DNA from 3 places in the Stenotrophomonas maltophilia group sp. vghtpe118 genome. Region 3 is predicted to be linked to each of the others. Evidence: predicted binding sites of a transcription regulator. Region 3 holds the regulator's gene; each other region holds the start of a gene.
The links. Region 3 encodes HrcA, which represses chaperone genes, less so after heat shock. Its sites were predicted from a motif close to TTNGCACTCNNNNNNNNNGAGTGCNAA; they were not measured.

Region 1 (10,246 bases), 2.1 Mb from region 3:
CTACCGAGTGCAGGCTCCACAGGAAGCCGCGCCCGCTGCGTTTCCACTCCACTGCCAGCCAGCTGCGCCAGTGCCACCAGCGTCGTGGCCAGCGCAGGTAGAGGCCGGACAGGGTGAAGAACAGCAGGGCGATGGCACAGCTGCCGGTGATCCACTTGCCGCGTTCGCCCGCGGCAAGGTGGCGATGCAGGTCCTCGACGAAGTCGAAGAACGCCTGGCCGCGCAGGGCGCTGAAGCGCTCACCGCTGTACGGGTCGAAGTACACCCAGTGGTCCTTGCCGCCGGCAAAGCGCGCGACCGACGGCCGCTGTCCGGTGGCATCGATACGCAGGCGTTGCAGGGGGCGTTCGCTGCCGGCCTGGAGCAGCGGCACCAGTTCACTGAGTGCAAGGGGATGCTGTCCGTCGGCATGGTGCTCGGCGATCTCGGCAAAGCCGGGATTGGCGGCGCGCAGCAGCTCGTCCTCGAAGGACAGCACGGCGCCGCTGAGGCCCATCACGGCCAGGACGGCACCGGCGGTAATGCCCAGCAGCCAATGCAGTTGGAACAGGACGTTCTTGAACATCGAAGGAGAGGGGCCCGGGAGGCTGCCGCCCGCATCCTGCGCAACAGCAAATGAGAATTAGTCGCGTAATTCTCCGTGGCGCCCCGGCTGCGGTCAAGCTGGAGGTACCGGCCGGGCGGCACCCGGCACCCGCGGTAGTGCCGGCCGCTGGCCGGCAACCTCAGAAGCAACAGCCGAAGCAACAGCGGGTTTCCTGTGAGGAGGCGGGGGGGGGCGGTTGCGGGGGACGGCGCAAGTACGTCCCTGTAGCCTTGGTCACGGCATCCATGCCGCGGACACCCCCTCAACCGGAGCCACCCCGCCTTCGACAGTTTCCTGCGATCTGTCGGAACGGCGTTCTGCTTTGGTGGGTGCCGACCGTTGGTCGGCACGGGGTCTGATTCCGTTCTGAATATCGATATCTGACAGATGTGTCGACCAAGGTCGACACCTACCAACAGCCGCGAAGATCTGTCAGAGGTGGGGCGGTGTCGGAGTGCGGGGTGTCAGCCGCATGGGCCCGAGGCATGCCTCGGGCGGGTTGGGCAGGACGCCCAACCCCGGTCTTGACGTGTGCGCAGGACAGCGCACACGAGCAAGCGGCTGCCAAGCTTACGGGGACGTACATGCAGCGTCCCCCCACTCCGACATCGCCCCGCCAACCCGCGGAATGCCCGCTTTGGCTGTTGGCGTTGCACTGAGCCGGGTGCAGGGCTGCAAGCCCTGCAAAAAACACCCTCACTTCACCCAGCTGTCGATCTCGCCGTGGGCGAACGGTCCCAGCTTCGCTTTTACCATTCGCCCCTGCGCATCGAACAACACGCTGTAGGGCAGCAGGCCTTGCGCGTTGCCGAGCTGCACGCTGGCATCGCGCGGGCCCGGTGTCTCGATCACGATCGGGTAGTCCACCGGCACCTGCTGCAGGAAACCGCGCACGTCGTCCGTCGTGTCCAGCGCCAGACCCAGCACCTGCACACCGTTGTCGCCCTGGGCATCGGCGAAGCGCGCCAGTTCGGGCATCTCTTCCACGCAGGGCGCACACCAGCTGGCCCAGACGTTGATCAGCAGCGGCCGGCCGGCAAAGCGATCGCGCAGGACCAATGGCTGTCCCGCCAGGTCCGGCAGTGTCAGCGCGGGCAACTGATCGCCCACCTGCAGCGTGGGCTTCATGGCCGTCGCCCTGGAAGCCGTCGCTGGCACGGCAGGTGATGATGGGCCGGGGGCCAGGCGGTGCCCGGCCCACAGGCCGAGGCCGGCGGCCAGCACCGCTGTCCACAGCAGCGCTGGCCGTTGCCACTTCATCGTGCGGTGCGCAGCAGCGCTTCCTCGACCACCGCCTGGGTCAGCAGGGTCGGCAGCACGGTCGGCGGCGCGCCGGGGCCGTACACCACGTACAGCGGTACGCCCACCGCCTTGTGCTCTTCCAGGAACGTGGTGATCTGCGGGTCGACGTTGGTGTAGTCACCGCGCATGTACACCGCATTGGTGCGCTTGAGCAGTTCCTTGAACTCCGGCCGTGACAGCACCGCACGTTCGTTGGCCTTGCAGCTCACGCACCAGTCGGCGGTCATGTTGACGAACACCACGCGGTTGTCGGCGCGCAGGCGGTCCAGCAGCTGCGGCGAATACTCGACCACGTTGTCGCTGGCGGCCTGTGCGGCCCTCGCCGGCGGTGCCAGCTGGGTCACGCCCCAGGCCGGAACCAGTGCACCGATCGCCAGCAGCACGCCGAGCAGGGTCCCCGCACGCGAGCCGGTCCAGCGGTTGCGTTCAAACAGCCACAGGCCGAACGCGAACAGCAGCAGGCCACCCAGCACCAGCGCCATGCCGTCCACGCCGCGCTGCTTGCCCAGCACCCACAGCAGCCACAGCGCAGTGGCGTACATCGGGAAGGCCAGCACGTGCTTGAGCGTTTCCATCCACGGGCCGGGCTTGGGCAGGCGGCGTGCCAGCGCTGGCACGAAGCCGATCAGCAGGAACGGCAGCGCCAGGCCCAGGCCGAGGAACAGGAACACGGTCATCGCCTTCAGCGGCGGGGCAATGAAGGCGTAGGCGATCGCACCGCCCATGAACGGGCCGACGCAGGCACTGCCGACCACGCAGGCCAGCGCACCGGTGAAGAAGTCACCGGCCGGGCCGCTGCGGCTGGCCAGCGACTGGCCAAGGTTGCCGATGCCGCCGCCGAGGGTGAACACGCCGGACAGGCTCAGGCCCACCGCGAACATGATGTAGGCCAGTGCCGCCACCACGCCCGGGTGCTGCAACTGGAAGCCGATGCCGACGGCGTTGCCGATCGCGCGCAGGCTGACCATCAATGCGCCGATCACGGCGAACGCGACCAGCACGCCCAACGTGTACCAGAGCGCGTGGCTGCGGGCGCGCTGCGGGCTTTCGCCGCTCTGCGCCAGGCTCAGCACCTTCAGCGACAGGATCGGCAGCACGCAGGGCATCAGGTTCAGCACCAGTCCACCGGCCAGCGCCAGCAGCAGCACCCAGACGAACGAACGGTCCGGGTTCGGGGTGGTCGCCGGCGGACGCGTGCGAAGCGCATTGTCACCACGCGCGTCGGTGGCGAACGCGTTGCCTGCGCCCTGGCCGCCCGTGGCGGCGGGAGTGGCGTTGCCGTCGTTGGGTACGGTCGGCAGCAGGCGCAGCGGTACGCCATTGGCGGATTCACGCGGCGCACCGGCAGCGTGCAGCGCATTGACGGCTTCCTCGCGCACTGGCGCCTGGCCGGTGCCGGCGGTGAGCTTGCCGGCCGGAATCGACAGCTTCACCCGACGGGTCATCGGCGGGTAGCAGATACCATCGGTCTGGCAGCCCTGGAAGGTCACCACCAGGGTGCTGTCGACCGCATCAGTAACAGTGCGGCGCAGCGGCAGCGGCACTTCCACCTGGTTGAAGTACACCGAGACATCGCCGAAGTGCTCGTCGCGATGCGACTGCGCGGCCGGCCAGCGCGGCTTGTCGGCGAGCACGCCGGCGCTGCCTTCCAGCTTCAGCGAAGTGCGGTCGCGGTACAGGTAGTAGCCGGGTGCCGGGCTGAAGCGCAGCAGCAGGGTGTTGCCGTCGCTGGCGATGGCATCGAAGCCGAACGCCTGTTCCGACGGCAGCGGCAGCGCCTGGCTGTTGTTGGCCGCGCCCGGCAGGCGCAGGCCACCGCTGTTGCCGGCACCGGCCAGCGGGTTGTTGAACGGACTGGCGGCACCGGTACGCGCGGCAGGCACCGCGGCCGCCGCACCGGCACCCGGCAGGGTGACCTGCACCACGCGCTTCTGCGGCGGGTAGCAGACGCCGGCATCGGCGCAGCCCTGGTAGCGGACTTCCAGGCTGATGGTGCCGGCGGCGTCCGTCGGCGTGCCGGGCAGGGTGGCCTGCAGGCGCTCCCGATAGGTTTCGACCTCGCCGAAGAAATCATCGTGGTGCCTGTCACCCTTGGGCATCTGCAGCGTGCCGGCATTGAATGCCGGATCCGCCTTGACGCTGGTGCGGTGGCGATACAGGTAGTAGCCCGGTGCGATCTTGAACTGCAGTTGCACCTGGCCCCGTTCGGGGGCCGTGGCGGTCAGCGCGAACGCCTGGTCCACCGGCAGCAGGTCCTTCTCATCCAGGGCCAAGGCGGGCAGCGAGAGCCACAACAGGGCGCACAAGGCAGCGCCACGCGCAAACAGAGTCTTCAATCAGTGTCCTCCCGGGTCTGTGCCCGGATCCAGTCCAGATACGCCGGCAGGCCGGCCCGGGTTTCGACCGCGATGCACTCCGGGAGTTCATACGGATGCAGTTCGACGATCCGGGCGATTGCGTCATCGATGCGGCTCGCGGTGGTCTTTACCAGCAGCTGCAGCTCGGCATCGGTGGTCACCTCGCCCTGCCAGCGGTAGGTGGACTGCGCGCCATCAAGGCGGGTCACGCACGCGGCCAGGCGCTCGCCGACCAGCGCGTGCGCAATGCGCTCTGCACTGGCCCGGTCCGGGCAGGTGGTCAACAGCAGCAGGACGGGATCGACGATCGGCATGACCGCCGAGTATAGGGCCGCCGCCGGGTCAGGGCCCGGCGGCGGCAGTGGACCGCTGCGTTGCGCGGTCAGTTGGCCAGCTGGCAGGTGGCTGGCTTGGCCGAGGTGAACAGGGCCGGGGTCGCCCACTCGGGGTGGTCGATGAACGGGTTGCGATTGCCCTGGAAGCTGTAGACCACGTCATTGCGGGCACGCTCGGCATCATCCGGCGGATCGGACAGGTGCCAGTCGATCAGCGTCGACAGCAGGCCCATGTAGGCCGGCGAACTGCTGGTCTTGACGATCTTGCTGCGGTCGTCGGTCAGCTCCAGGTCCGGCTCGGACTGGCCGGTGGCCGCATCCTTGCCGCCCTCATAGCGGATCGCCATGTACATCACCGCACGCGCCATGTCGCCCTTGCGCTTGCCCCACACCTCGAAGGTGCCGGTGTTGCCGTCCGGCGTGCGCACCCAGTTGGAATTGCCCGGGTAGCCACCGCTGCCGCCGCCCTGCCCATTGTTGGCTTCGGTGGCACGCTCGCCGCAGCTGGCATCGCACTTGGCGAACGGCTTGTTGCCACGGTCGGCGTTCCACTGCGCGTCGGTCAGGTACAGCATGTGGGTGTCGGTGTACGGCGCGTAGGGCAGGCCCTTGTCACCGGTGGTGGTGGCAAAGCCCAGCGAGTTCGGCCAAGTGTGCTCGCGGTTGTAGGTCAGGCCGCTGCCGGTGCCCGCACGATCACTGACCTTGGCGTAGCTGCGGTTGCGGTAGGCATCGAGGATGCGGTTCGGATTGTTCGGATCCTCGTCGGCGATTTCCAGGATGGTCCAGGTGCTGGTGCCCGAGCCGCTGTACGGGTAGGCGGTATGGCCCTTGATGGTGGCGTGCAGCGAGCAGCGCAGCTGGCTGGGGCTGCTGGTGTTGACCCTGGAGTAGTAGCCGGCCGGCACGCCCGGGTTGCCTGGGTCCGGATTGCCGCCGGTGCTGGCCACGGTGAAGGCGATGCGGCTGTCGGCGGCCGGATGCGCGCCCTGCAGGTCGGTGATGCGCGCAGCGCGGATGTCGAAGCGGCAGGCTTCACCGGCCACCAGCGCGGTGTTGGTGGACAGCTTCACGCTGCGGCCGCTGGCCGGGAAGGTCAGCGGCACGGTGCCGGAGGTGCCGCAGCTCAGGGCGAAGGCGCCACTGGCCAGGTTCACCGTCTCGCTGAACACCACTTCCAGGTCGGCGGCAGCCGGGAAGGTGCTGCTGCCCTGCGCCGGGGTGGTGGTGGAGACTGACGGCGGCGTGTTGGGGCCTGGCGTGCCGCCGCCGCTGAAGGTCTGGCCGTTGTTGCAGCTGCCGAACGTCTGGCCGGCCGATTCGGCCCAGGTGAAGTGGGCGTACTGGCTGCCGCTGCCGGTCAGCTGCAGCGAGGTGCCCGGCGCGGTGCTGTTGCTTTCGGCCACCGGGATGTTCTGGCTGGTCATGCCCGCGGCAGGGCCACCGGAGGCGGTGATGGCGCCCTCGTAGCTGAGGAACTGGACCACCTTGCCGCTGGCATCGACCAGGGCGATGCCGTCGTTCGGACCATTCTGGAGGCCGTTGGTCGGATAGTTGACCACGGCGATGGTGGCGCTGCCGCAGCCGGCGGCGGTGCCGGCCGGGACCGGATTGTTGGCGTAGACGGTGGCGGCCGACGGGTTGCTGCCGTTGTAGAGGTACAGGCGGTAGCCGGACAGGTCCTCACCGGCAGTGGCTACGACCTCGATCGCTTCGCCGACGTCACCGGCGGCGGTGCTGTCGTCGTAGTGCAGTTCATTGATGAAGACCTCGGCCTGGACCGGCGCAGCGGCCAGCGCCAGCAGGCAGGCGGCGGCAAGCGGGGACAGCAATCGCATCGACTACTCCTTGTGATTGGGAATGCCTGACCGAGCCTAAGGCCGATCCAGTGACACTTTGTCGTAAATGAACGTCAGATATCTGACAGTGCGACGCTTGTCACCGAAATTGATCTGGACCGACGCCCTGGCCGAGGCGTGCGGGCGAAAAAATTTTTTCATTCCGCCCTTGAAAGGGGGCGGCAGGGCTCCATCTCTGCCCTGCTCCCGACGTTGTCGGGTTTCTTCACGTGCGGTTCTGGCACTCGCCTGGGGTGAGTGCTAACATCGCCGGACTTTTTTAGACCAATCAATCACTTAAGAGGTCTCCTATGAGCATCAAGCCGCTGCACGACCGCGTTGTGGTCAAGCCGATCGAAGCCGACGAAATCTCCGCCGGTGGCATCGTCATCCCCGACTCGGCCAAGGAAAAGTCCACCAAGGGTGAGGTCGTGGCCGTCGGCCCCGGCAAGCCGCTGGACAACGGCAACGTGCGCGCGCCGTCGCTGAAGGTCGGCGACAAGGTCATCTACGGCCAGTACGCCGGCAGCTCGTACAAGAGCGAAGGCGTCGAATACAAGGTCCTGCGCGAAGACGACGTGCTCGCCGTCATCGGCTGAGCCCCGGCGCGACCTGTTTCAACCTGATCCCAAACTCCCAGCCGCCGGGCATCGTCCGGCGCTACCAATGAGGTAAATGCAATGGCTGCCAAGGATATTCGTTTCGGTGAAGACGCCCGTTCGCGCATGGTGCGCGGCGTCAATGTTCTCGCCAATGCCGTCAAGGCCACCCTGGGCCCGAAGGGCCGCAACGTCGTGCTGGAAAAGAGCTTCGGCGCCCCGACCATCACCAAGGACGGCGTCTCCGTCGCCAAGGAAATCGAACTGGCTGACAAGTTCGAGAACATGGGCGCGCAGATGGTGAAGGAAGTCGCGTCGCGCACCAACGACGATGCCGGCGACGGCACCACCACCGCCACCGTGCTGGCCCAGGCCCTGATCCGCGAAGGCGCCAAGGCCGTTGCCGCCGGCATGAATCCGATGGACCTCAAGCGCGGTATCGACAAGGCCGTTTCGGCTGCCGTCGCCGAGCTGAAGAACATCTCCAAGCCGACCGCCGACGACAAGGCGATTGCCCAGGTCGGTACCATCTCGGCCAACTCGGATGAGTCGATCGGCCAGATCATCGCTGACGCGATGAAGGAAGTCGGCAAGGAAGGCGTCATCACCGTTGAAGAAGGCTCGGGCCTGGACAACGAGCTGGACGTGGTCAAGGGCATGCAGTTCGACCGCGGCTACCTGTCGCCGTACTTCATCAACAACCAGCAGTCGCAGACCGCTGACCTGGATGACCCGTTCATCCTGCTGCACGACAAGAAGATCTCCAACGTCCGTGACCTGCTGCCGGTGCTGGAAGGCGTCGCCAAGGCCGGCAAGCCGCTGCTGATCGTGGCCGAGGAAGTTGAAGGCGAAGCGCTGGCGACCCTGGTGGTCAACACCATCCGTGGCATCGTCAAGGTCGTGGCCGTCAAGGCCCCGGGCTTCGGCGACCGTCGCAAGGCGATGCTGGAAGACATGGCCGTGCTGACCGGCGGCACCGTGATCTCCGAAGAAGTCGGCCTGTCGCTGGAAAAGGCCACCATCAAGGACCTGGGCCGCGCCAAGAAGGTGCAGGTCTCCAAGGAGAACACCACCATCATCGACGGCGTCGGCGACAAGGCCAACGTTGATGCACGCGTGGCGCAGATCAAGACCCAGATCCAGGACACCTCCTCGGATTACGATCGCGAGAAGCTGCAGGAACGCGTGGCCAAGCTGGCCGGCGGCGTTGCGGTGATCAAGGTCGGCGCCTCGACCGAAATCGAAATGAAGGAAAAGAAGGATCGCGTCGACGACGCCCTGCACGCCACCCGTGCAGCCGTTGAAGAAGGCGTGGTCCCGGGCGGCGGCGTTGCCCTGGTCCGCGCGATCACCGCGCTGGCCGGCCTGAAGGGTGCCAACGAAGACCAGAACCACGGCATCCAGATTGCCCTGCGTGCGATGGAAGCCCCGCTGCGCGAGATCGTGGCCAACGCTGGCGACGAGCCGTCGGTCATCATCAACAAGGTCAAGGAAGGCACCGGCAGCTTCGGCTACAACGCGGCCACCGGCGAGTTCGGCGACATGCTGCAGTTCGGCATCCTGGACCCGACCAAGGTGACCCGTTCGGCCCTGCAGAACGCGGCCTCGATCGCCGGCCTGATGATCACCACCGAAGCCATGGTTGCCGAAGCTCCGAAGAAGGACGAGCCGGCCATGGGCGGCGCTGGTGGCATGGGTGGCATGGGCGGCATGGGCGGCATGGACTTCTAAGTCCACGCCTCCGGCGGTCGTTGCCGGCCTCGGTCGGCACGCCTTCCCGATGTGATGTAAAGAAGAACCCCGCCGCAAGGCGGGGTTTTTCGTTGCCCGGTTGCCGTCGCCGCAGTGCATCGCTACGCTCGGTAACCATGCCTACCTCGTTCATCGTCGTTGACGACTTCCTTTCTCCCGCCGATGCGCAGGGGTTGCGCCAGGCGGCACTGGGCCTGGACTATCCCGTCCAGGAGGGCGCATTCCCCGGCCGCAATTCACAGCAGCGGCTGGAGTTGGAGGGACTGTCCGGTGCGGTCTCGCGACTGGTCAACGAACCGCTGCGGCCGGTCAACCCGCTGCAGTCGCACGGCAAGTTCCGCCTTACCCTCGCCGGCGACATCGGCCGCGCCAAGGTACACGCCGACCACTCGCACTGGTCGGGCATTCTCTACCTGAGTGCACCGGAGCACTGCGAGGGCGGCACCGAGTTCTTCCGCCATCGCCGTACCGGCACCGAGCGCATGGCCCTGGACGCGGCGGAGCTGGCCGCATTGGGCTACGCCAACGGCGGCGACATGCATCGCGACATCATCGAGCGCGACAGCAACGACGACAGCCAGTGGGAAATGACCATGCGCATTCCGATGCGCTTCAACCGGCTGGTGCTGCTGCGGCCCTGGTTCTGGCACACCGCCGGGCCAGCGTTCGGTGATCGACCGGAGAATGGCCGGCTGGTATACCTGATGTTCTTCGAGCAGGCGCGTTGAAGAGTGCCATCCACGCTTGGCGTGGATGCTCCTCTCCCAGCCGCGTTCGCCATGCAGGCGTCATCGCACCCTCATTCGACGAATGCCTTCGCCGCACCATACTCCCACTGCCACGGCACGCCGGTATCGCCCAGTACGAATGCCACCAGTGCCGGGAACGCAGCTTCCGCCCGTACATCGTTGCCCAGAATCACCACGCAGCGTTTGTGCCGTTCGATGCACACCAGCGTGTTGCCGACCGCATCGTCGTGGCCGCCCTTGTAGAAACCTGCGCCCTGCGGGCCGCGGAACGTCACCACGCCCAGGCCCGCGGCAAGATCCTTGCGTTGCTGCGCCACGGGCAGCTCCGGCTGCAGCGTGGGGAACTGGCTGGCGGTGGTGATCGGCAGCTGCGGCCGCACCAGTTCCCTGCGCATTGCAGGCGACAGCCCATCGCCGCGGACATAGCCGGCGGCGAAGCGCGCCATGTCGGCGATGGTGGTATCCATCGAACCGGCCGCACGCACGCGGCTGCGTTCATCGTGCGGCTCGACCGTGCCTTCCGCTGTCCAGCCATCGGCCAGGTTGGCGGCGAAATCCTCACGCCACATCATGCTGGTGCGGACCATGCCGAAGCGGTCGAATACCTGCCGCTGCATCAATGCACCCACGTCCTGGCCCAGCCGTCCACGCTCGATCACGAACTGCAACAGGATCAGCCCTTCGCCGGAATACCCATAACGACTGCCCGGATCGAAGTGGAACTTCAG
Region 2 (10,246 bases), 2.1 Mb from region 3:
CTTGCCGGTGGTCGACTGGTAGGGATCGCTGATCATCGGCTGGCGCGCGGCCAGTGCGGCGTTGTTGCCGGCGCTGTGCAGGATCTCGCCCTGCAGCTGCAGGGTCTGCGGCGAGGTGGCGATCACCAGGCCGTCGGCGTCGACCACCAGCGAGGAGTTGAAGCTGTTGGTCTGCAGCTGCAGCCGGCTGGCTTCATCCTGGGCCTGTGCCGGATCGAGATCATTCTGGCCGAGCCGGGTGGCGGCGTAGGCCAGCTCCTGCTGCGCGGCCAGCAGGAAGTTCTGGGTGGTCTCGGCCAGCTTGGTGGCATAGACGCGGTTGGCCTCCAGCGTGTTGCCGACCAGCTGGTCGCGCTGCACGCGGTAACTGGCCAGCAGGGTATTGGCCAGGGCAATGATGGCGCTGAGCAGGGCCAGGGCGAGGATCAGCTTGCCCAGGTTGAGGCGGGGGGACAGCGTTCGCATGCGTCGACGGATCCGGCAGGAGGCTGGACCCGACCGGTTCTCCGGAAGGGGCGACAGCGGGAATCGGTGGCCACGCCCTTGGGGCCGGGCAGGGTATGGGGCGAATTATCGCCAAAAGTCAGCGGCGGCAAAGTGAAGCAGGTCGCCCTGCAGGCAAAAAAAAACCTGCCGCAGCGGGCGGCAGGTTCTTTTCGATGCAATGGCGCGGATCAGCGCTTCATCGAACCGAAGAACTCGTCGTTGGACTTGGTGTTCTTCATCTTGTCGAGCAGGAATTCCATCGCGGCCATTTCATCCATCGGATGCAGCAGCTTGCGCAGGATCCAGATCTTCTGCAGCAGTTCCGGTTCGATCAGCAGGTCTTCGCGGCGGGTACCGGAACGGTTGATGTCGATGGCCGGGAACACGCGCTTTTCAGCGATACGACGGCTCAGGTGCACTTCGCTGTTGCCGGTGCCCTTGAACTCTTCGTAGATCACCTCGTCCATCTTCGAGCCGGTGTCGACCAGCGCGGTGGCGATGATGGTCAGGCTGCCGCCTTCTTCCACGTTGCGCGCGGCACCGAAGAAGCGCTTCGGGCGGTGCAGGGCGTTGGCGTCCACACCACCGGTCAGCACCTTGCCCGAGCTCGGCACCACGTTGTTGTAGGCGCGGGCCAGGCGGGTGATCGAGTCGAGCAGGATCACCACATCCTTCTTGTGCTCGACCAGGCGCTTGGCGCGCTCGATGACCATTTCGGCCACCTGCACGTGGCGCGCGGCCGGCTCGTCGAAGGTCGAGCTGATGACCTCGCCGCGCACGGTGCGCTGCATTTCGGTCACTTCTTCCGGGCGCTCGTCGATCAGCAGCACGATCAGGTGCACGTCCGGATGGTTGGTGGTGATGGCGGTGGCGACCTGCTGCATCATCATCGTCTTGCCGGCCTTGGGCTGCGACACGATGAGCGAGCGCTGGCCCTTGCCCTGCGGCGCCATCAGGTCGAGGATGCGGCCGGTGATGTCTTCCGACGAACCGTTGCCACGCTCAAGGGTGAAGCGGCGGCGCGGGAACAGTGCGGTCAGGTTCTCGAACAGCACCTTGTTCTTCGACGCTTCGATCGGCTCGCCGTTGATGGTGTCGACGATGTTCAGCGCGAAGTAGCGCTCGCCGTCCTTCGGGAAGCGGATGCGGCCGGAGATGTGGTCGCCGGTGCGCAGGTTGAAGCGGCGGATCTGGCTGGGCGAGATGTAGGTGTCGTCAGGGCCGGCCAGGTAGCTGGCTTCGGCCGCGCGCAGGAAACCGAAGCCATCCGGCAGGATTTCCAGCACACCATCGGCGGCGACGCCGTCACCGTGGCGGGTCAGCACCTTCAGCAGGGCGAAGATCACGTCCTGCTTGCGGGCACGGGCCACGCCTTCGGAGATCTGCAGCTGCTCGGCGATTTCCAGCAGCTTCTGTGCCGGCATGCGCTTGAGGTCGCTCAGCGAGTACACCGGGAAGCCCTCGGGCACGTTGGCGTGCGGGCGCGGCACGAACGGCTGCTGTTCGCCGCCGTCATTGGACATGCCATCGTCGCGGAAGCGGTTGTTGCGGTCACGGTCGCGGCGGTTGCGGAAGCGGTCGCGGCGGTTGCCCTGACCTTGCCCCTGGCCCTGCTGGCCGTTCTGGTTGTACGGGTTCTGGCCCTGGTTCTGGCCACCCCCCTGGTGATTCTGCTGCCGCGGCTGGCCGGATTCGCGGCCCTCGCCACCCTCGCCACCGCCACTGCTGGCAGGGGCCTCGGCGGCGGGCGCGCTCGGCGCAGGTGCTGCGGCCGGCGCCGGTGCTTCGGGCGCGGCGGCCAGCGGCAGGGTCGGCTGCGCCGGAGCGGCGCTGGTTTCTGCGGCTGCCGGGGCGGCGGCCTTGCTCACGCGGGGCTTGCGCACGCGCTTTTCGGCGGGCGCATCAGCGCTGCCGGTTTCGGAAGTGTTATCGGACAAGAGCGTTATTCCTCGCTTGACGGTGCGAGCGCCCGGCTGGGGCGGCGAACGTTGGGAATGGGTCTGGAAGAAACTGCGTCCAGAGGGTGCGGCACGCGAACGCGGCCGGATATGCCGACACTATCATCGGCCTGCGGCGCCATGCAAGGGTCGCCGGGAACAGCATTCATCATGGGCGTGGTGCGCCCGCCGGCAGCCGCGCTCGGCGGCTGCCGGAGACCGGCAGGATCAGGCCAAGGCCTTGTCCAGCAGGCCGGCCAGCTGGGCCTTGCCCACCGCACCGATCTGCTCGCCGACCTTCTCGCCATCCTTGAACACGACCAGGTACGGAATCGAACGCACGTGGTACTTCGCGGCCAGCGCACGGTTGTGGTCAACGTTGACCTTGGCGATCTTGGCGCGGCCCTGGTAGGCATCGGCCAGCTCGTCCAGCGCCGGGGCGATCATCTTGCAGGGGCCACACCACTCGGCCCAGAAATCGACCAGCACCGGTTCCTTGGAATTCAGCACTGCGCTATCAAAGTCGGCGTCGCCGACATGTACAACCTTGTCGCTCATCTTGGTTTCTCGTCTTGGATTGCACCCGGCGATGCCGGAGGTGGGTGAACTGGGCCTTGCCCGGTGGCGCGACCCTCGTCGTTGCCTCGCGGCGCACTGCCGCGGTGCGTTCGGCGGGATGCCTGGACGCTCACGGCCGGCAGTGTACCCCTATCGCGGGGCAGGGACAGGCGCCGTCTGGAACCCAGCGTATCGTGATCGCTTCGATGGCCGGTATGTGTCGGATTTCACTGTCTTCCTGAAGATGGGGCTGGCAGTGGGCGACACCAGCGCCCCCGTGCAGGCCGTTCAAGTCCGGTGTGGCTGGGTGAAGGTGACGTCTCTGGATGCCATGAGACGTCGCATTCCGGTTTGCCTGCCCGAGTGCGTTAAACTGGGACATTGTGCGGCGCACGGACCGAGGGGTCCCGGCCTGCCAACCCGCCGCAGGGGCCGCAGTTTGCGACGGTTCCCCTAGACGCTGAAGTGCCAGCCGCCCCAAGGGCCGGCGGCCATACCAAGACGGACTCATGAGCGACAAACCGCTGACCGATTTGACCTTCTCCTCCTTCGAGCTGCACCCGGCCCTGCAGGCCGGCCTTGAAGGAGCCGGATTCACCCGCTGCACCCCGATCCAGGCGCTGACCCTGCCGGTCGCGCTGCCCGGTGGTGATGTTGCCGGCCAGGCCCAGACCGGTACCGGCAAGACCCTGGCCTTCCTGGTCGCTGTCGTGAACCGCCTGCTGACCCGTCCGGCGCTGGCCGACCGCAAGCCGGAAGACCCCCGCGCCCTGATCCTCGCCCCGACCCGCGAACTGGCCATCCAGATCCACAAGGATGCGGTGAAGTTCGGTTCCGACCTGGGCCTGCGTTTCGCGCTGGTTTACGGTGGCGTGGATTACGACAAGCAGCGCGAGCTGCTGCAGCAGGGCGTGGACGTGATCATCGCCACCCCGGGCCGCCTGATCGACTACGTCAAGCAGCACAAGGTGGTTTCGCTGCATGCCTGCGAGATCTGCGTGCTGGACGAAGCCGACCGCATGTTCGACCTGGGCTTCATCAAGGACATCCGCTTCCTGCTGCGCCGCATGCCGGAACGCACCATCCGCCAGACCCTGCTGTTCAGCGCCACCCTCAGCCATCGCGTGCTGGAGCTGGCCTACGAGCACATGAACGAGCCGCAGAAGCTGGTGGTCGAAGCCGAGACCATCACCGCTGCCCGCGTGCGCCAGCGCATCTACTTCCCGGCCGACGACGAGAAGATCCCGCTGCTGCTGGGCCTGCTGTCGCGCAGCGAAGGCGCGCGGACCATGGTGTTCGTCAACACCAAGGTGTTCGTCGAGCGCGTTGCCCGCTCGCTGGAAAAGGCCGGCTACCGTGTCGGCGTGCTGTCCGGCGACGTGCCGCAGAAGAAGCGCGAGAGCCTGCTCAACCGCTTCCAGAAGGGCCAGCTGGAAATCCTGGTGGCCACCGACGTCGCCGCGCGCGGCCTGCACATCGACGGCATCAAGTACGTCTACAACTACGACCTGCCGTTCGATGCCGAAGACTACGTGCACCGCATCGGCCGTACCGCGCGCCTGGGTGAAGAAGGTGATGCGATCAGCTTCGCCTGCGAACGCTACGCGATGGGGCTGCCGGACATCGAGGCCTACATCGAGCAGAAGATTCCCTCCGAGCCGGTCACCAAGGAACTGCTGACCCCGCTGCCGCGCCCGGAACGCCCGGCCCCGGCTGCAGGCGAGGAAGGCGAGGACAACGAAAGCGTCGGCCAGATCTTCCGTGAAGCGCGCGAAGCCCGCGCCGCCGAGGAAGAGCGTCGGGGCGGTGGCCGCAGTGGCGGTCGTTCCGGCAGTGGTGGTGGTCGTGGTGGCCGTGACGGCGAGCGCAGCGGCGAACGCCGTTCGCGCGGCCCGCGCAAGCCGCGCGTGGAAGGCGAGCAGGGGGCTGCGGCCCCGGTCGCCGGTGCTGAAGGCGCCGCTGCCCAGGCCCCGCGTCCGCCGCGCCCGCCGCGCGCCGAAGGCGCACCGGAAGGTGCCGTGGATGGTGAACACAAGCCGCGCAAGCGCCGTCGTCGTCGCCATGGCCGTCCGGTCGAGGGTGCCGAGGGCGTGCAGGCCAACGCCGGCAACGGCGCGAGCCCGGTGACCCCGGTGCAGGTGGTGGCCAAGCCGGTGCGTACCGCCGCCGATACCGGCGATTCGTTCCTGACCCGCATCGGCCGCAAGATCCGGCGGATGCTGTCGGGCAACTAAGCCGCCGATGGTGCGTGCGGTCCTCAGTCCGCACTGAGCCGAGCATGGGCTCGGCTCTACAGCCCCCATGCCGCCCTGTAGAGCCGAGCCTACGCTCGGCTGCTCCTGCGGCTACCACCAATCGCCCCACCATCTCCACGCCGTCGCGCCGGTCCTGCATAATCGGGGCATGAGTGTCCTGCGCTTCGACAATGTCAGCAAACAGTACGCCGGTGGCCACGAGGCACTGACCGATGTCAGCTTCGAGGTCGCGCCGGGCGAGATGCTGTTCGTCACCGGCCATTCCGGTGCGGGTAAAAGTACGCTGCTCAAGTTGATCCACCTGGACGAGCGGCCCAGCCGTGGCGCGGTGGTGTTCGACGAGCGCAACCTGCTGAAGGTGCGCGGCGGCGACGTGCCGCGCCACCGACGCGCGGTGGGGGCGGTCTACCAGGACCACCGCCTGCTGATGGACCGCTCGATTGCCGAGAACGTGGCGCTGCCGCTGATCCTGCGTGGTACCCGCCGTGGCGACATCAACAAGCGCGTGCGTTCAGTGCTCGAGCGCATGGGCCTGGGCCATCGTGAGAAGGCACTGCCCTCGCAGCTGTCGGCCGGCGAGCAGCAGCGCGTCGGCATCGCCCGCGCCATCGTCGGCGAGCCCAAGCTGCTGGTGGCCGATGAGCCGACCGGCAATCTCGACCCGACCCTGGCAGCGGAGATCATGGCCCTGTTCGCCGAGCTGCCCTCGCGCGGCACCAGCGTGCTGGTGGTCAGCCACGACCTGCCGCTGCTGCGCCGCATGCGCAAGCGCGTATTGATCCTCGACCACGGCCGGCTGGTGGATGACATCTCGCCGCAGGACCTGGCGGAGTAACCGATGGCGAAGAACGAAAACAGCGAAGCCGCCGCCCCGTCGCGCGTGGGCGTCTGGTTCCAGCACCACGTGCACAGCGTGGTGTTCAGCCTGGGCCGCGCCTGCCGCAAGCCGTGGGCGACCCTGCTGACCGTGATGGTCATGGCGCTGGCCCTGGCGTTGCCGCTGGGGCTGTCGATCGCGCTGGACAACCTCAAGCAGTTCGCCGGCAGCGTGCAGCAGTCGCGCGACATCAACGTGTTCCTGAAGGGCAACATCGATGGTCCCGGTGCGCTTCGCCTGGCCGGCCAGCTGCGCGACCGCGATGACGTGGCCGAAGTGAATGTGCGCACACCCGAGCAGGGCCTGCAGGAACTGCGTGATGCCGGCCTCGGTGAGGCGATCGATGCGCTCAACGACAATCCGTTGCCCTCGCTGCTGGTGATCACCCCGGGCCAGGGCAAGGACGACGCACGCCTGGCGCGCGCGCTGGAAAGCCTGCCCGAGGCCGATCTGGTGCAGCACGATGCGCTGTGGCGCCAGCGCCTGGACGCCTGGCTGGCGTTCGGTGCACGTCTGGTGCAGGTGCTGTCGGTGCTGCTCGGCGTGGGCGCCGCGCTGGTGGTCGGCAACACCGTGCGCCTTGACATCCAGGCCCGTCGCGAAGAGATCGGCGTGCTGCAGCTGCTCGGCGCGAGCGATGGCTTCATCCGCCGCCCGTTCCTGTACCTGGGCGCGTGGTACGGGCTGGGCGCCGGCGCGGTAGCGCTGGCCCTGATCGGCGCCGCCGGTGCCGCCCTGCGCGTGCCGCTGGCCGAACTCTCGCGCAGCTACGGCAGCCCGTTCGTGCTGCATGGCCTGGACCTGCTGCACGGCGGCCTGGTCCTGGTCGGCACGCTGCTGCTGGGCTGGCTGGGCGCCTGGCTGGTGACCGGCCACTTCCTCCGCCAGACCCGTCCGACCGACACCTGAGACCGGCATGCAACCGCAAGCGCTGAAGCACCTTGAAGGGCCCGCGACGCGGGTGATGGTGGTCGATGGTTCGAAGCTGGTCCGCAAACTGATCGCCGATGTCCTGCAGCGTGACCTGCCGGGCGTGGAGGTGATCGGCTGCGACAGCATCGAGGATGCGCAGCAGGCGCTGGCGCAGGGCCCGGTGGACCTGGTGACGACCTCGCTGACCCTGCGCGATGGCGACGGCCTGGCGCTGGCGCGGATGGTGCGCGAAGCCGCCGGCCAGGCCTATGTGCCGGTGATCGTTGTGTCCGGCGATGCCCAGCAGCACCTGGAGCAGCGACGCTTCACCGAGTACGTCACCGACTATTTCGACAAGGCGCTGGGCCATGAGGCACTGGCGACCTTCATCCGTGGCTATGTGCAGCCGCAGACCATCCCCGGCGCCACCATCCTCTATATCGAAGACAGCCGCGTGGTGGCCGAGGCCACCAAGCGCATGCTCGAGCGCCAGCAGTTGAACGTACTGCACGTGGTCAGCGCCGAAGAGGCATTCACCCTGCTCACTGCCGAGTCGCTGGGCCGCAGCCGCCACCGCATCGACCTGGTGCTGACCGATGTCACCCTGAAGGGCGAACTGAGCGGGCGCGACGTGGTGCAGCGCGTGCGCGTGGACTTCGGTTACGGCAAGCGCCGCCTGCCGGTGCTGGTGATGACCGGTGATGGCAACCCGCACAACCAGACCGGGCTGCTGCAGTCCGGTGCCAATGACCTGGTGCTCAAGCCGATCGAAGAGCGGCTGCTGGTCACCAAGGTGTTGTTCCAGCTGCGCCTGGCCCGATTGAACGATGGACCCCTGATCCGATGATGGATGAAGTAGCCGACACCCCGACGATCCAGCTGGAACCGAGCTGGAAGCAGCATGTCGGCGATTACCTGCTGCAGCCGCAGATGCGCGAGCTGTCCAGCTTCCTGCGCCAGCGCAAGGCCAGTGGCGCGGCGGTGTTCCCGCCCGGCCCGCAGATCTTCGCCGCGTTCGACGCCACGCCGTTCGAGCAGGTGAAGGTGGTGATCCTCGGGCAGGACCCGTACCACGGCCGCGGCCAGGCGCATGGCCTGAGTTTCTCGGTGCCGCCGGGCGTGCCGGTGCCGCCGTCGCTGCTGAACATCTACAAGGAGATCGAGAGCGATCTCGGCATCCCGCGCCCGGACCACGGCTGCCTGATTCCGTGGGCGCAACGTGGGGTGCTGCTGCTCAATGCCGTGCTGACGGTGGAAGAGGGCAAGGCTGGTGCCCACCAGGGGCGTGGCTGGGAGGGCTTCACCGATCACGTGGTGGACGTGCTCAACCGCGAACGCGAAGGCCTGGTGTTCCTGCTGTGGGGCGCCTATGCGCAGCAGAAGGGCAAGGTCATCGACACCCGTCGCCATCGCGTGCTGAAGTCGCCGCACCCGTCGCCGCTGTCGGCCCATCGTGGCTTCCTCGGCTGCCGGCATTTCTCGATGGCCAACGAGTACCTGCAGCGCCGCGGCCAGGCCCCGATCGACTGGTCGCTGCCGCCGCGTTCGGCGCTCTGAGCACCGGCGGGCTGCTGGGCCTGAACATCGGGCAACGTCTCCGGGCCTGAATGGGCCTTCAGAACGGCCCGTTCAGCTCCGCTTGACTGAAATCGGCAGGTTTCTGCCAGGTAATTGCTTGAATTCCAAGGGATTGTGAATCCCGAAAAGCATGCTCGCCACTGTCATCAAATCGCGCTACGGTAGGGCTCTGTTTGGGACCAGTGTTGCATCAATAGGATGCTGGAACTTTTTCCTCCTTTAGCAGTCCAAATCCCGGACTGCTAAGATGGGTGCCTATGAGCCAGAACACCTCTACTGCCCTTGTGGCAAACAATCTCCCGATTCCCAGTGCGCTCGGTTCGCTGGACGCCTACATCGGTGCCGTGCACCAGATCCCGGTGCTGTCGGTCGATGACGAACAGGACCTGGCCCGTCGCTTCCGCGACGGCAACGATCTGGACGCCGCCCGCGAGCTGGTGCATTCGCACCTGCGCTTCGTGGTGCACGTGGCCCGCGGCTACAACGGCTACGGCCTCGCGCTGGGCGACCTGATCCAGGAAGGCAACATCGGCCTGATGAAGGCGGTCAAGCGCTTCGACCCGGACATGGGCGTGCGCCTGGTCTCCTTCGCCGTGCACTGGATCCGTGCCGAAATGCACGAGTTCATCCTGAAGAACTGGCGCATCGTGAAGGTCGCCACCACCAAGGCGCAGCGCAAGCTGTTCTTCAACCTGCGCAAGTCGAAGACGCGCCTGGGCTGGATGAACGCGGCGGAAGTGAGCGCGGTGGCCAAGGACCTGAACGTGTCCGAGCGCGAGGTCATGGAAATGGAGTCGCGCCTGTCCGGTCGCGATATCGGTTTCGATGCGCCGACCGACGAGGACAACGAGCACGCCCCGCCGTCGCCGGCTGCGTTCCTGGTTGCCGATGACGAAGACCCGTCGATGGCCTACGAGCGCGAGGACAGCGAAGACAACCAGATGCAGCTGCTGCGCGAAGGCCTGGCCGAACTGGATGCGCGTTCGCGCGACATCATCCGTCGTCGCTGGCTGGATGCCGACAGCAAGGTGACGCTGCAGGAACTGGCCGACGAGTACGGTGTGTCGGCTGAGCGCATCCGCCAGGTCGAGGCGAACGCGCTGAAGAAGATGAAGGCGCTGTTCACCGCGTAAGCGGGAAGGCGTCGCAATTGTGAAAGGCCCGGCAGCAGTGCCGGGCCTTTCTTGTCTGCGCGGATGCCCCCGCTCTGCTACACACTGCGGTCGGACGTCAAAGGCGGTGGCCTGTCAGCGGCGCAGCCCGTACAAGGAGTCCACGATGAGTTACGAGTACAGACTGGTGTTCGATCACACCTCAGCAGCGAAGCGCGTCATGGACGTACTGGCTGAGGACGCCAGCTGCGTAGGGCGTCAGGGGCCGGATCTCTGGTTGAAGGATCGAGCGCTGCATAATGGCGCGGACTACGATGTGGGGCTGACGTACGAAGGTGACTGCTCGCTGTGGTTGCAGATCCAGACCGGCTCCCCGTATCTGCATGCACGCCTGCAGGACGCGCTGGACGGCGCGTCTGTGGTCTGCCTGGAAGACGGTGATATCAGTGACGCCGTAACGCTGCGCACCGCATTTCGCATCCGGTGACAACGACCCGGCTGTGCCGGGTCGTTCCGTTCGGCCAGTAGATC
Region 3 (10,246 bases):
CGATCCGGCCGCGCCCTGGCGGGAGGTTCCACTGCATCGCCCGGTCACCTATCGGGTCACCCAGTACCCCGTAGGTACCCACATCCCTGGTCACAAGCATCAGCGCCACCAGCTGGTCTACGCCATCTCCGGCCTGATGGTGGTGCGGTCGGAAGTCGGGCGCTGGGTGGTGCCATCGAACCGCGCGATCTGGATGCCGGCCGGCATGGTGCACGCGGTGGACTGCATCGCCGCCGTGCACATGCGCAGCCTGTACATCGACCCGCCGTTTGCCCCGCACCTGCCGACCGAGCCGTTCGCGGTGCAGGTGTCGCCCCTGCTGCGCGAGCTGCTGCAGGCCGCCACGCTGGTCAAGGGCGAGCACATCGAGGACAGCCGCGATGGCCGCGTGGTGCGCCTTCTGCTGGACGAACTGCATCGCATGGACGTGCTGCCTCTGCACCTGCCTGCGCCAAGCGACCCGCGCCTGCTGCGGATCTGCCAACACCTGCAGAAGCACCCCGGCGACGACGCCACACTGCAGGACTGGGCACAGGCGCTGGAGGTGGACGTGAAAACCATCCAGCGGCGCTTCGCCACCGAGCTGGGCATGACCTTCGGCCAGTGGCGGCAGCAGGCACGGCTGCTGGCCGCGATGGAACGGCTGGCGGTCGGTGACAAGGTCATCGATGTCGCGCTGGCGACGGGCTACGACAGCCCCAGCGCGTTCACCAGCATGTTCAAGCGCCAGCTGGGGCAGACACCTGCGGCGTTTTTCCGGTAACGCCGTCCACGCATGGCGTGGATCCACCATCGCGGCGCATGCCCGGCGGAAACCATCGCAGATCGCAAACGAGAACGCCGGGCATGGCCCGGCGCTTCCGCTTAACGCTTCGGTTGAAAAACTCAGGACGTCATCCGGTCCCAGAAGCCCTTCACGCCGTCGATGAAGGTGGCCGACTTCGGCGAATGCTTGCGCGCTTCCTCGCCGACGAAGGTGGCTTCGAACTGCTCCAGCAGCTTGCGCTGTTCGGTGGTGAGGTTGACCGGAGTCTCCACCACCACGCGGCAATACAGGTCGCCTTCGCTGCGGCTGCGCACCGAACGCACACCCTTGCCGCGCAGGCGGAACAGCTTGCCGGTCTGGGTCTCGGCCGGAATGCGGATCTCCGCTTCGCCGCCGAGGGTAGCCACGCGCACGGTGTCACCCAGTGCCGCCTGCGAGATGCGGATCGGCACTTCGCAGTGCAGGTCGTCGCCATCGCGCTGGAAGATCGCATGCTCGCGCACGCGCACTTCCACGTACAGGTCGCCCGGCGGCGTACCGGCCGGCCCGGCTTCACCCTCGCCCTGCAGGCGGATGCGGTCACCGGTATCGACGCCCGCCGGCACCTTCACCGACAGCACCTTGTCTTCCTCGACGCGGCCGTTGCCGTGGCAGGTCTTGCAGGGCTTGGCGATGATCTGGCCACGGCCGCCGCAGTTGTGGCAGGCCTGCTGCATGGCGAAGATGCCGCGCTGGATGCGCACCTGGCCGCGGCCATGGCACACGTTGCAGGTCTCGACCTTGCCGTCCTCGGAGCCACTGCCATCGCAGTCGCCGCACTCGGCCAGGGTCGGAATCTCGATGCGGCGCTCGACGCCGCGCACGGCCTCTTCCAGATCCAGCTCCATCACGTAGCCGATGTCGGCGCCGCGACGGGCCTGGCGCGGACCACCGCCGCCACCGCCAAAGATGTTGCCGAAGATATCGCCGAAGATATCGTTCATGTCCGGGCCGCCCGGGCCGCCGCCGCCCATGCCGTGCTCGAACGCGGCGTGGCCGTGGCTGTCGTACATGCGGCGCTTGTTGCCGTCGGACAGCACTTCGTAGGCTTCCTTGCACTCCTTGAAGGAGGCCTCGGCCGCCGCATCACCCGGGTTGCGGTCCGGATGGAACTTCATCGCGCAGCGACGGTACGCCTTCTTCAGCTCGTCGTCGGTGGCGGTGCGGGCAACGCCCAGCACTTCGTAGTAATCGCGCTTGCTCATATCGTGAATCGGGTTCCGGAAAGTCGGGATTCGTCAAAGCGGAAGAGCGGAACCAGGTCCGCTCTTGCGTCGGGCGCCCCGACACGCCGGTGGGCGGTCAGGACCCTGATGCGACAACGGGACGCTGGTGGCCAGCGTCCCGCGTCGGTCCGGATCAGGACTTCTTGTCGTCCTTGACTTCGGTGAACTCAGCGTCGACCACGTCATCCTGCGCCTTGCCGGCATTGCCGGCGTCGGCACCCGGGGCACCGCCCTGGTCGGCCGAAGCAGCGGCGAACAGCGACTGGCCAGCTTCTTCCAGTGCCTTCGACTTGGCTTCGATCTGTGCCTTGTCGTCGCCCTTCATCGCGGTTTCCAGGTCGGCCAGCGCCGCCTCGACCTTGCCGATGACATCGCCGCCGACCTTGCTGCCGTGCTCGGTGATGGCGCTGCGGGTGCCGTGGATCAGGGCGTCGGCCTGGTTGCGGGCCTGCACCAGTTCCTGGAACTTCTTGTCTTCCTCGCGGTTGGCTTCCGCGTCGGCGACCATGCGCGCGATCTCTTCCTCGGACAGGCCCGAACCGGCCTTGATCTCGACCTTCTGTTCCTTGTTGGTCTTCTTGTCCTTGGCCGACACGTGCAGGATGCCGTTGGCGTCGATGTCGAAGGACACTTCCACCTGCGGCAGGCCACGCGGGGCCGGCTCGATGCCGGACAGGTCGAACTTGGCCAGCGACTTGTTGAAGCGGGCCTGTTCGCGCTCACCCTGCAGCACGTGCACGGTCACGGCCGACTGGTTGTCCTCGGCGGTGGAGAACACCTGCGAGGCCTTGGTCGGGATGGTGGTGTTCTTCTCGATGATCTTGGTGAACACGCCACCCATGGTTTCGATACCCAGCGACAGTGGGGTCACGTCCAGCAGCAGCACGTCCTTGACGTCGCCGCCCAGCACGCCACCCTGGATCGCCGCACCCAGTGCCACGGCTTCGTCCGGGTTGACGTCCTTGCGCGGTTCCTTGCCGAAGAACTCGGTCACCGCCTGCTGCACCTTCGGCATGCGGGTCTGGCCGCCGACCAGGATCACTTCGCTGATGTCGCTCGAACGCAGGCCGGCATCGTTCAGGGCGACGCGGCACGGCTCGATCGACTTCTTGATCAGGTCGTCCACCAGTGCTTCCAGCTTGGCGCGGGTCAGCTTGATGTTCAGGTGCTTCGGACCCGACGCGTCAGCGGTGACGTACGGCAGGTTCACTTCGGTCTGCTGGGCGCTGGACAGCTCGATCTTGGCGCGCTCGGCAGCATCCTTCAGGCGCTGCAGGGCCAGCGGATCCTTGCGCAGGTCGATGCCCTGGTCCTTGTTGAATTCTTCAACCAGGTACTCGATGACGCGGTTGTCGAAGTCTTCGCCACCCAGGAAGGTGTCGCCGTTGGTGGCCAGCACTTCGAACTGCTTCTCGCCGTCGACATTGGCGATCTCGATCACCGAGACGTCGAAGGTGCCGCCGCCCAGGTCGTACACCACGATCTTGCGATCCTTGTTGTCGCCCTTGTCCAGGCCGTAGGCCAGCGCAGCCGCGGTCGGCTCGTTGATGATGCGCTTGACGTCCAGGCCGGCGATGCGACCGGCGTCCTTGGTCGCCTGGCGCTGGCTGTCGTTGAAGTAGGCCGGCACGGTAATGACCGCTTCGGTGACCTTCTCACCGAGGAAGTCCTCGGCGGTCTTCTTCATCTTCTCCAGCACCTTGGCCGAGATTTCCTGCGGGGCCATCTTCTTGCCGTCGCTGGTGGCGACCCAGGCATCGCCATTGTCATGGGCCAGGATGCTGTACGGGACGTGGGCGATGTCCTTCTGCACCTCGCCATCGGTGAACTTGCGGCCGATCAGGCGCTTCACCGCGTAGAAGGTGTTCTTCGGGTTGGTCACGGCCTGGCGCTTGGCCGAGGCACCGACCAGGACTTCGCCGTCCTTGGTGTAGGCGACGATCGACGGGGTGGTGCGATCGCCTTCCGAATTCTCGATGACGCGGGCCTTGCCGCCGTCCATGATCGCCACGCACGAGTTGGTGGTGCCGAGGTCGATACCAATGATCTTGCCCATGGGGGAGACTCCTGAGGATGCTTGTTGGGGTCAGTCCGGCCGTTCGGCCGGTGGATGAATACGATGTGGGGGAGGCCCGTGGAACATTCAAGCCACCTCCCGAACGCTGTGTTTCCGGTCGCGCGGCGCGTTCAGCGTCGGGCCGGGTCGCAGGTGATTCCCGCCGCCCGGCCCGGCAGGGTCAGTCGGCGGCCACCACCACCAGCGCCGGCCGCAGCAGGCGCTCGTTGAGCAGGTAGCCCTTCTGGAACACGGTCACCACGCTGCCCGGGGCAGCGCCCGGGGTCGGCGCCTGGCTGATGGCCTGGTGGTGCTCCGGGTTGAACGGCTGGCCGATCGGGTCCAGCAGGACCAGGCCGTTGTCGGCAGCGACCTTGAGCAGCTGCTTGTAGGTCAGCTCCAGGCCTTCGCGCAGCGGGTGCGGGTCGTCGCCGGCGGCCTTCAGGCCGGCATCCAGGCTGTCGAACACCGGCAACAGCTCGCCCAGCAGCTTCTCGTTGGCGAACTTGCGGGCCTGCTCGATGTCACGGGCAACACGCTTGCGCTGGTTTTCCAGGTCGGCGCGCTCACGCAGCGCATCGGCCTTGACCTGCTCGACTTCGGCGCGCAGGCGCTCGACTTCGTCGTTGACGCCGGCGGTGGCAGCCGCATCGGCGGCACTCTGCTGGGATTCGATATCTGGATGTTCGTGGTTCATGTCTGGGTCCCTGGCGGTCACTCTCCGCCTCCACCCACCCTAGTGTGGGCGGGATGCTGCGTTTCAAGCGTCGGATGTTCCCGGCGTGCGTCCGGCCGGCGAAAAGGCCGCGCCAAGCACATCGGCGGTGGCCTGGACCAGTGGGATCACCCGGTCGTAGGCCATCCGCTTGGGACCGATCACGCCCAGCACGCCCAGCACCTGGCCATTGGCGGTGTAAGGGGCAGTGACCAGCGAGACGCCCTGCAGCGGCATCATTCCGGTCTCTTCGCCGATGAAGATGCGCACCCCCGGCGCCTGGATGGTCCGCTCCAGCAGCTGCAGGATTTCGCGCTTGCTGGAGAACAGCTCGAACAGTTCGCGCAGGCGCTCCAGGTCGGACAGGTCCTGCACGCCCATCAAGCGGGTCTGCCCGGCCACCAGCATGTCGTCGGCCGCCGGCTGCAGGGCCTGCTCGGCCAGTTCGATGCTGTGGGCCAGCAACTGCTCCAGTTCGGACCGGGCGTCGCGCAGCTCCAGCAGCAGGCGGGTACGGATCTCGGCCATCGGCAGGCCGGCGAAATGCGCATTGAGGTAATTGGCGACCTGCTCCAGCTGGCCTGGCGCAAACTCCTGCCGGGTCTCGATCACCCGGTTCTGCACCTCGTTGTCGGCAAATACCAGGATCGCCAGCACCCGGCGCCCGTCCAGCGCCACGAAATCGATCTGGCGGAAGGCGAACTGCTCACGCCGCGGGGCGCTGACCACGCCGACGAAGTGGCTCATCGCCGACAGCAGCTCCGAGGCGCTGCCGAGCAGGGCCTGGGTACTGCCGCCGCCGGCCAGTTCCTGGCGCAACCGGGCCAGCTCGCCCTCGCCCGGCGGCTGCATCTGCAGCAGGCTGTCGACGAACACCCGGTAGCCATGCGCGGTCGGGACGCGGCCGGCCGAGGTATGTGGCGAGGCCAGCAGGCCCAGATCCTCCAGGTCGCCCAGGATGTTGCGGATGGTGGCCGGGCTGACCTCCAGGCCGGCCACGCGCGCCAGCGTCTGCGAGCCGACCGGCTCGCCGTCCTGGATGTATCGCGCGATCAGCGTGCGCAGCAGGTGGCGCGCACGCGGGGCAAGCTGGTCGGGAGAACCGTGCATGGAATCAACCTGTGAGACACGGACACTAGATAATGGCGGCGCATCGCCTTGGCAAGTCATTGGACCTCCCGCGCCCGCGTGCTAGCGTTGCGCGGCTGCTGACACCCCCTTACCCATGCTCAGACATCTTTCGATCAAGGATTTCGCCGTCGTCCGCGCCACCGAACTGGAGTTCGGGCCAGGCATGACCGTGGTTTCAGGCGAGACTGGCGCCGGCAAGTCGCTGATGGTCGACGCACTGGGCTTCCTGTCCGGCCTGCGCGCCGACAGCGGCGTGGTCCGCCATGGCGCCGCACGCGCCGAGCTTTCCGCCGAGTTCGCGCTGGAGCAGCTGCAGGCCGCCCGCCAGTGGCTGGCCGACAACGAGCTGGACGACGAGGACCAATGCCAGCTGCGCCGCGTAATCCGCGCCGACGGCGGCTCGCGGGCCTGGATCAATGGCCGCCCGGTGACGCTGGCACAGCTGGGCGACCTGGCCTCGCTGCTGGTGGAGATCCACGGCCAAAATGAACAGCAGGCGCTGCTGGCGCGCCCGTCGCAGCTGGCCCTGCTGGATGCCTATGCCGGCAACGAGAACGAGCGCCGCCAGGTGCGCCATGCCGCCGCGGCCTGGCAGGCACTGGTCGATGAATCGCTGGCGTTGTCGCAACAGGGCGACGTCAGTGACCGGATCGGCTTCCTGGAGCACCAGCTGCGCGAACTGGACCGCGAGGACCTTGAACCGGAGTCGATCGCCGCACTGGGTGCCAGCCACCGCCGCCAGGCCCACGCCAGCGCCCTGCTGAGCGCCTGCCAGGCGGCCAGCAACCAGCTCAACGGTGAAGACGGCAGCTCCGCGCTGGACCTGCTGCAGCAAGTGCGCCACGAGCTGTCGCGGCTGGTCGAGCACGACCCGCGCCTGGGCGAGGTGGACGGCCTGATCGAGAACGCCTCGATCCAGCTGCACGAAGCCCTGTCGCTGCTTGATCGCGTGCACGACGACCTCGACGCCGACCCGGAACAGTTCGAGGAGAACGAGCGCCGCCTCGGCCGCCTGCACGACCTGGCCCGCAAGCACCGCGTGCCGATGGACGAGCTGGGCGCGCAACGTGAGCGCATGCATGCCGAAGTGGAGCAACTGCGCGGTGCCGATGAGCGCCTGCAGCGCCTGGCCGGCGAGATCGACAAGGCCGCCGCCGCCTGGCGCGTACAGGCTGAAGTGCTGACCGCCAGCCGCCGCAGCGCCGCTGCCGAACTGTCGGCCACCACCACCGGCATCATCGCCGAGCTCGGCATGGGCGGCGGCCAGTTCCTGATCGAACTGGAGCCACAGGACAGCGGCAAGCCCGACCCGCAGGGTGCCGAGCGCGTCGAGTTCCTGGTGGCGGCCAACGCCGGCCAGCCGCCGCGCGCCCTGCGCAAGGTGGCCTCGGGCGGTGAACTGTCACGTATCTCGCTGGCCATCGAAGTGGCCGCGCTGGACCTGGATGCGGTGCCGACCATGGTGTTTGACGAGGTCGACTCCGGCATCGGCGGCGCGGTGGCTGACATCGTCGGCCAGAAGCTGCGCGCGCTCGGCGAGAAGCGCCAGGTACTGTGCGTGACCCACCTGCCGCAGGTCGCTTCCAAGGGCCACGCCCATTACCGGGTCAGCAAGGCCCCGGTGGAAGGCATGACCCAGAGCGCAGTGGAAAAGCTGGACAACAAGGCGCGCGAGGAAGAGCTGGCGCGCATGCTCGGCGGCGTGGAAGTGAGCAAGGAAGCGCGCGCCGCCGCCCGCAAGCTGCTGCAGGCCTGAGGCCTGTTCACGGTTATCCACGCATGGCGTGGATCTACAACCCACCCGCACGGTAGTGCCGGCCGCTGGCCGGCAACCCAACACCGGTGGACGATGATCGTGAGGTTGCCGGCCAGCGGCCGGCATTACCCCCGTGGCCGCGCCAGATCCACGTTCTCCACCAGGAAATCGAGGAACGCGCGTACCCGCAGCGGCAGGTAACCGCCCTGCCCCAGGAACACCGCGTGCACCTCTTCCAGGTCACCGGGATTGGCCTCTTCCAGCACCGGCAGCAAGCGCCCGGCAGCAATGTCCTCCTGCACCTGGAATGCCGCCAGCCGCGCCATGCCCAGCCCGCCCAGCACCAGCTGGCGCAGCGCATCGCCGTTGCTGGCGCGGGCATTGCCACTGGGCAGCAGCATCCGCTCGCGCCCCTCCTGCAGCAACGGCCACCCCTGCATCGCACGCGCGTGGCCGATGTCCAGCCGGTTGTGCGACTGCAGTTCCTCGGCAGTGCGTGGCAGCCCGTGCCGCTGCGCGTAGGCCGGTGCAGCCACGATCATCATCCGCGTCGCGCCCAGCCGTCGCGCCACCAGACTGGAGCTCTTCAGCGGCCCGGCCCGCACTGCCACGTCGGTGCGCTGCTCAAGCAGGTCGATCACCTCGTCGTTGAGGGTCAGGTCCACGCCCACCTGCGGGTTACGCTCAAGGAACGCCGGCAGCAGCGGCAACAGGAAATGGCGGCCAAACGGCACGTTGGAGTTGACCCGCAGCCGCCCGCGCGGCTCGGCATGGGCGCTGGCACAACGCTCGGCCTCCTCCAGGTCGGCCAGCACGCGCAGGCCACGCTCGTAGAACGCGCAGCCTTCCGGGGTCAGCTGCAGCTGGCGGGTGGAGCGTTGCAGCAGGCGCGTGCCCAGCCGTTGCTCCAGCCGCGCCACCAGCTTGCTGACCGCCGACGGCGTCATGTCCAGCGTGCGGGCCGCAGCGGAAAAGCCACCGGTCTCGATCACGCGCACGAACACTTCCAGTTCGCCGGATCGGTTGATGTCAGGTCGCGCCATGGCAATGAATCCAGTTCACAGATGATTGTCCATGCGCAGTCTAGTTCACAGATAAGCACGGAATCACCATGGCGGTCCCTCCACTCGGGACTGCCCGATGAACCGCTTGAGCCAGCTCACCGCCACCGCCCTGCTCGCCGTGTCCGGCGCCGCCAGTGCCGCATCCGCCCCGCACTGGGTCGCCAGCTGGCAGGCCAGCCCGCAGCCGGTCTGGAACGCGGATTTCCTGTTCCCGACCCTGGTCCCGGCCACACTGCAGGACCAGACCTTCCGCCAGACGGCGCGCATCAGCCTGGGCGGCCCGCGGCTGCGGGTGCGGCTGAGCAATGCCTACGGCACCCAGCCGCTGCGGATCGGAGCAGCCAGCGTGGCCGCACGCGCGGGCGCCATCCCGCAACCGCTCAGCTTCGGCGGCCAGCCCGGGGTGTTGATCGGGCCCGGTGAGGAACAGCTGAGCGATCCGCTCCCGCTGGCCACGGATGACCGCCAGGCAGTGCAGGTCAGCGTCTTTGTGCCGGGGCCGGCAACCGTTCAGACGTTCCATTGGGCAGGCCGCCAGACCAGTTGGATCGCCCCCGGCGACCAGAGCCGGGCCCAGGCCCTGAACGCAGCCAGCAGCACCACCGCCCGCCTGCTGCTGACCGGAATTGACGTCGAGGCCGGCGCCGACGCGCGCAGCGTGGTGGTGATCGGGGATTCGATAACCGACGGTGCCACCGCCAGCCTCGACCAGGACCAGCGCTGGACCGATCATCTGGCCGCGCGCCTGGCAGCGCGGGGCATAGCCGTGGTGAACGCCGGCATTTCCGGGGGGCGGCTGCTGCGCGACGGCATGGGTGAATCCGCCCTGGTCCGCTTCCGGCGCGACGCGCTGGACCAGCCTGCGGGATCCAGTGTGATCGTGCTGATGGGCATCAATGACATCAGCTGGCCAGGTACCGCATTCGCCCGGAACCAGGCCCGGCCCACGCTGGCCGAACTGCAGGCGGGGTATCGCGCGCTGGCAGAACAGGCCCGCCATCGTGGCGTGCGGATCATTGGCGCCACCCTGCCGCCGTTTGCCGACGCCCTGCCCGGCACGCCACTGGACGACTACTACCACCCGGACAAGGATGCCCTGCGCCAGCGGATCAATGCCTGGCTGCGCACGGACAGCCCGTTCGACGCAGTGATCGACCTGGACGCGGCGCTGCGCGACCCGGCCGATCCCTCACGGATGGCCGCCGCCTACGACTCCGGCGACCACCTCCACCCGGGTGACGCCGGCAACCGGGCCATGGCCGAGGCGGTCGATCTTGAGGTGCTCATGGGGCCATCCACGCCTGGCGTGGATCTACCGTAAGCAACGAAAAACCCCGGGCAGGCCCGGGGTTCCGTCGCATCCAGCTGGCCGGAACGGCTTACTTGCGCTTCTTGCGCACGTACAGCACCAGCGAGTGCTCTTCCAGCTCGTAGCCATGGTCTGCGGCGATCTTGCGCTGCAGCTCCTCGATCTCGTGGCTTTCGAACTCGAT

Region 1: a site for HrcA is predicted at 6,657-6,683, ahead of ACUDTM_RS10495 (co-chaperone GroES). Genes of this name have one in related genera too.
Region 2: a site for HrcA is predicted at 8,823-8,849, ahead of rpoH (RNA polymerase sigma factor RpoH). Genes of this name have one in related genera too.

What each region holds. Positions count from the first base shown of each region.
Region 1 is NZ_CP199672.1:2,287,935-2,298,180, reverse strand. Features, by position in the region: gene ACUDTM_RS10520 (PepSY domain-containing protein) at 1-565, opposite strand, end outside; gene ACUDTM_RS10515 (TlpA family protein disulfide reductase) at 1,283-1,846, opposite strand; gene ACUDTM_RS10510 (protein-disulfide reductase DsbD family protein) at 1,843-4,224, opposite strand; gene cutA (divalent-cation tolerance protein CutA) at 4,221-4,559, opposite strand; gene ACUDTM_RS10500 (endonuclease) at 4,628-6,418, opposite strand; gene ACUDTM_RS10495 (co-chaperone GroES) at 6,730-7,017, shown strand; gene groL (chaperonin GroEL) at 7,099-8,748, shown strand; gene ACUDTM_RS10485 (DUF6445 family protein) at 8,886-9,497, shown strand; gene ACUDTM_RS10480 (serine hydrolase domain-containing protein) at 9,569-10,246, opposite strand, start outside.
Region 2 is NZ_CP199672.1:2,328,334-2,338,579, reverse strand. Features, by position in the region: gene ACUDTM_RS10725 (sensor domain-containing diguanylate cyclase) at 1-465, opposite strand, end outside; gene rho (transcription termination factor Rho) at 675-2,423, opposite strand; gene trxA (thioredoxin) at 2,652-2,981, opposite strand; gene rhlB (ATP-dependent RNA helicase RhlB) at 3,491-5,215, shown strand; gene ftsE (cell division ATP-binding protein FtsE) at 5,385-6,071, shown strand; gene ftsX (permease-like cell division protein FtsX) at 6,075-7,022, shown strand; gene ACUDTM_RS10695 (response regulator) at 7,030-7,872, shown strand; gene ung (uracil-DNA glycosylase) at 7,869-8,582, shown strand; gene rpoH (RNA polymerase sigma factor RpoH) at 8,861-9,736, shown strand; gene ACUDTM_RS10680 (hypothetical protein) at 9,882-10,202, shown strand.
Region 3 is NZ_CP199672.1:183,447-193,692, reverse strand. Features, by position in the region: gene ACUDTM_RS01065 (AraC family transcriptional regulator) at 1-763, shown strand, start outside; gene dnaJ (molecular chaperone DnaJ) at 886-2,010, opposite strand; gene dnaK (molecular chaperone DnaK) at 2,165-4,087, opposite strand; gene grpE (nucleotide exchange factor GrpE) at 4,269-4,784, opposite strand; gene hrcA (heat-inducible transcriptional repressor HrcA) at 4,848-5,912, opposite strand; gene recN (DNA repair protein RecN) at 6,028-7,689, shown strand; gene ACUDTM_RS01035 (LysR family transcriptional regulator) at 7,815-8,732, opposite strand; gene ACUDTM_RS01030 (SGNH/GDSL hydrolase family protein) at 8,830-10,074, shown strand; gene fur (ferric iron uptake transcriptional regulator) at 10,133-10,246, opposite strand, start outside.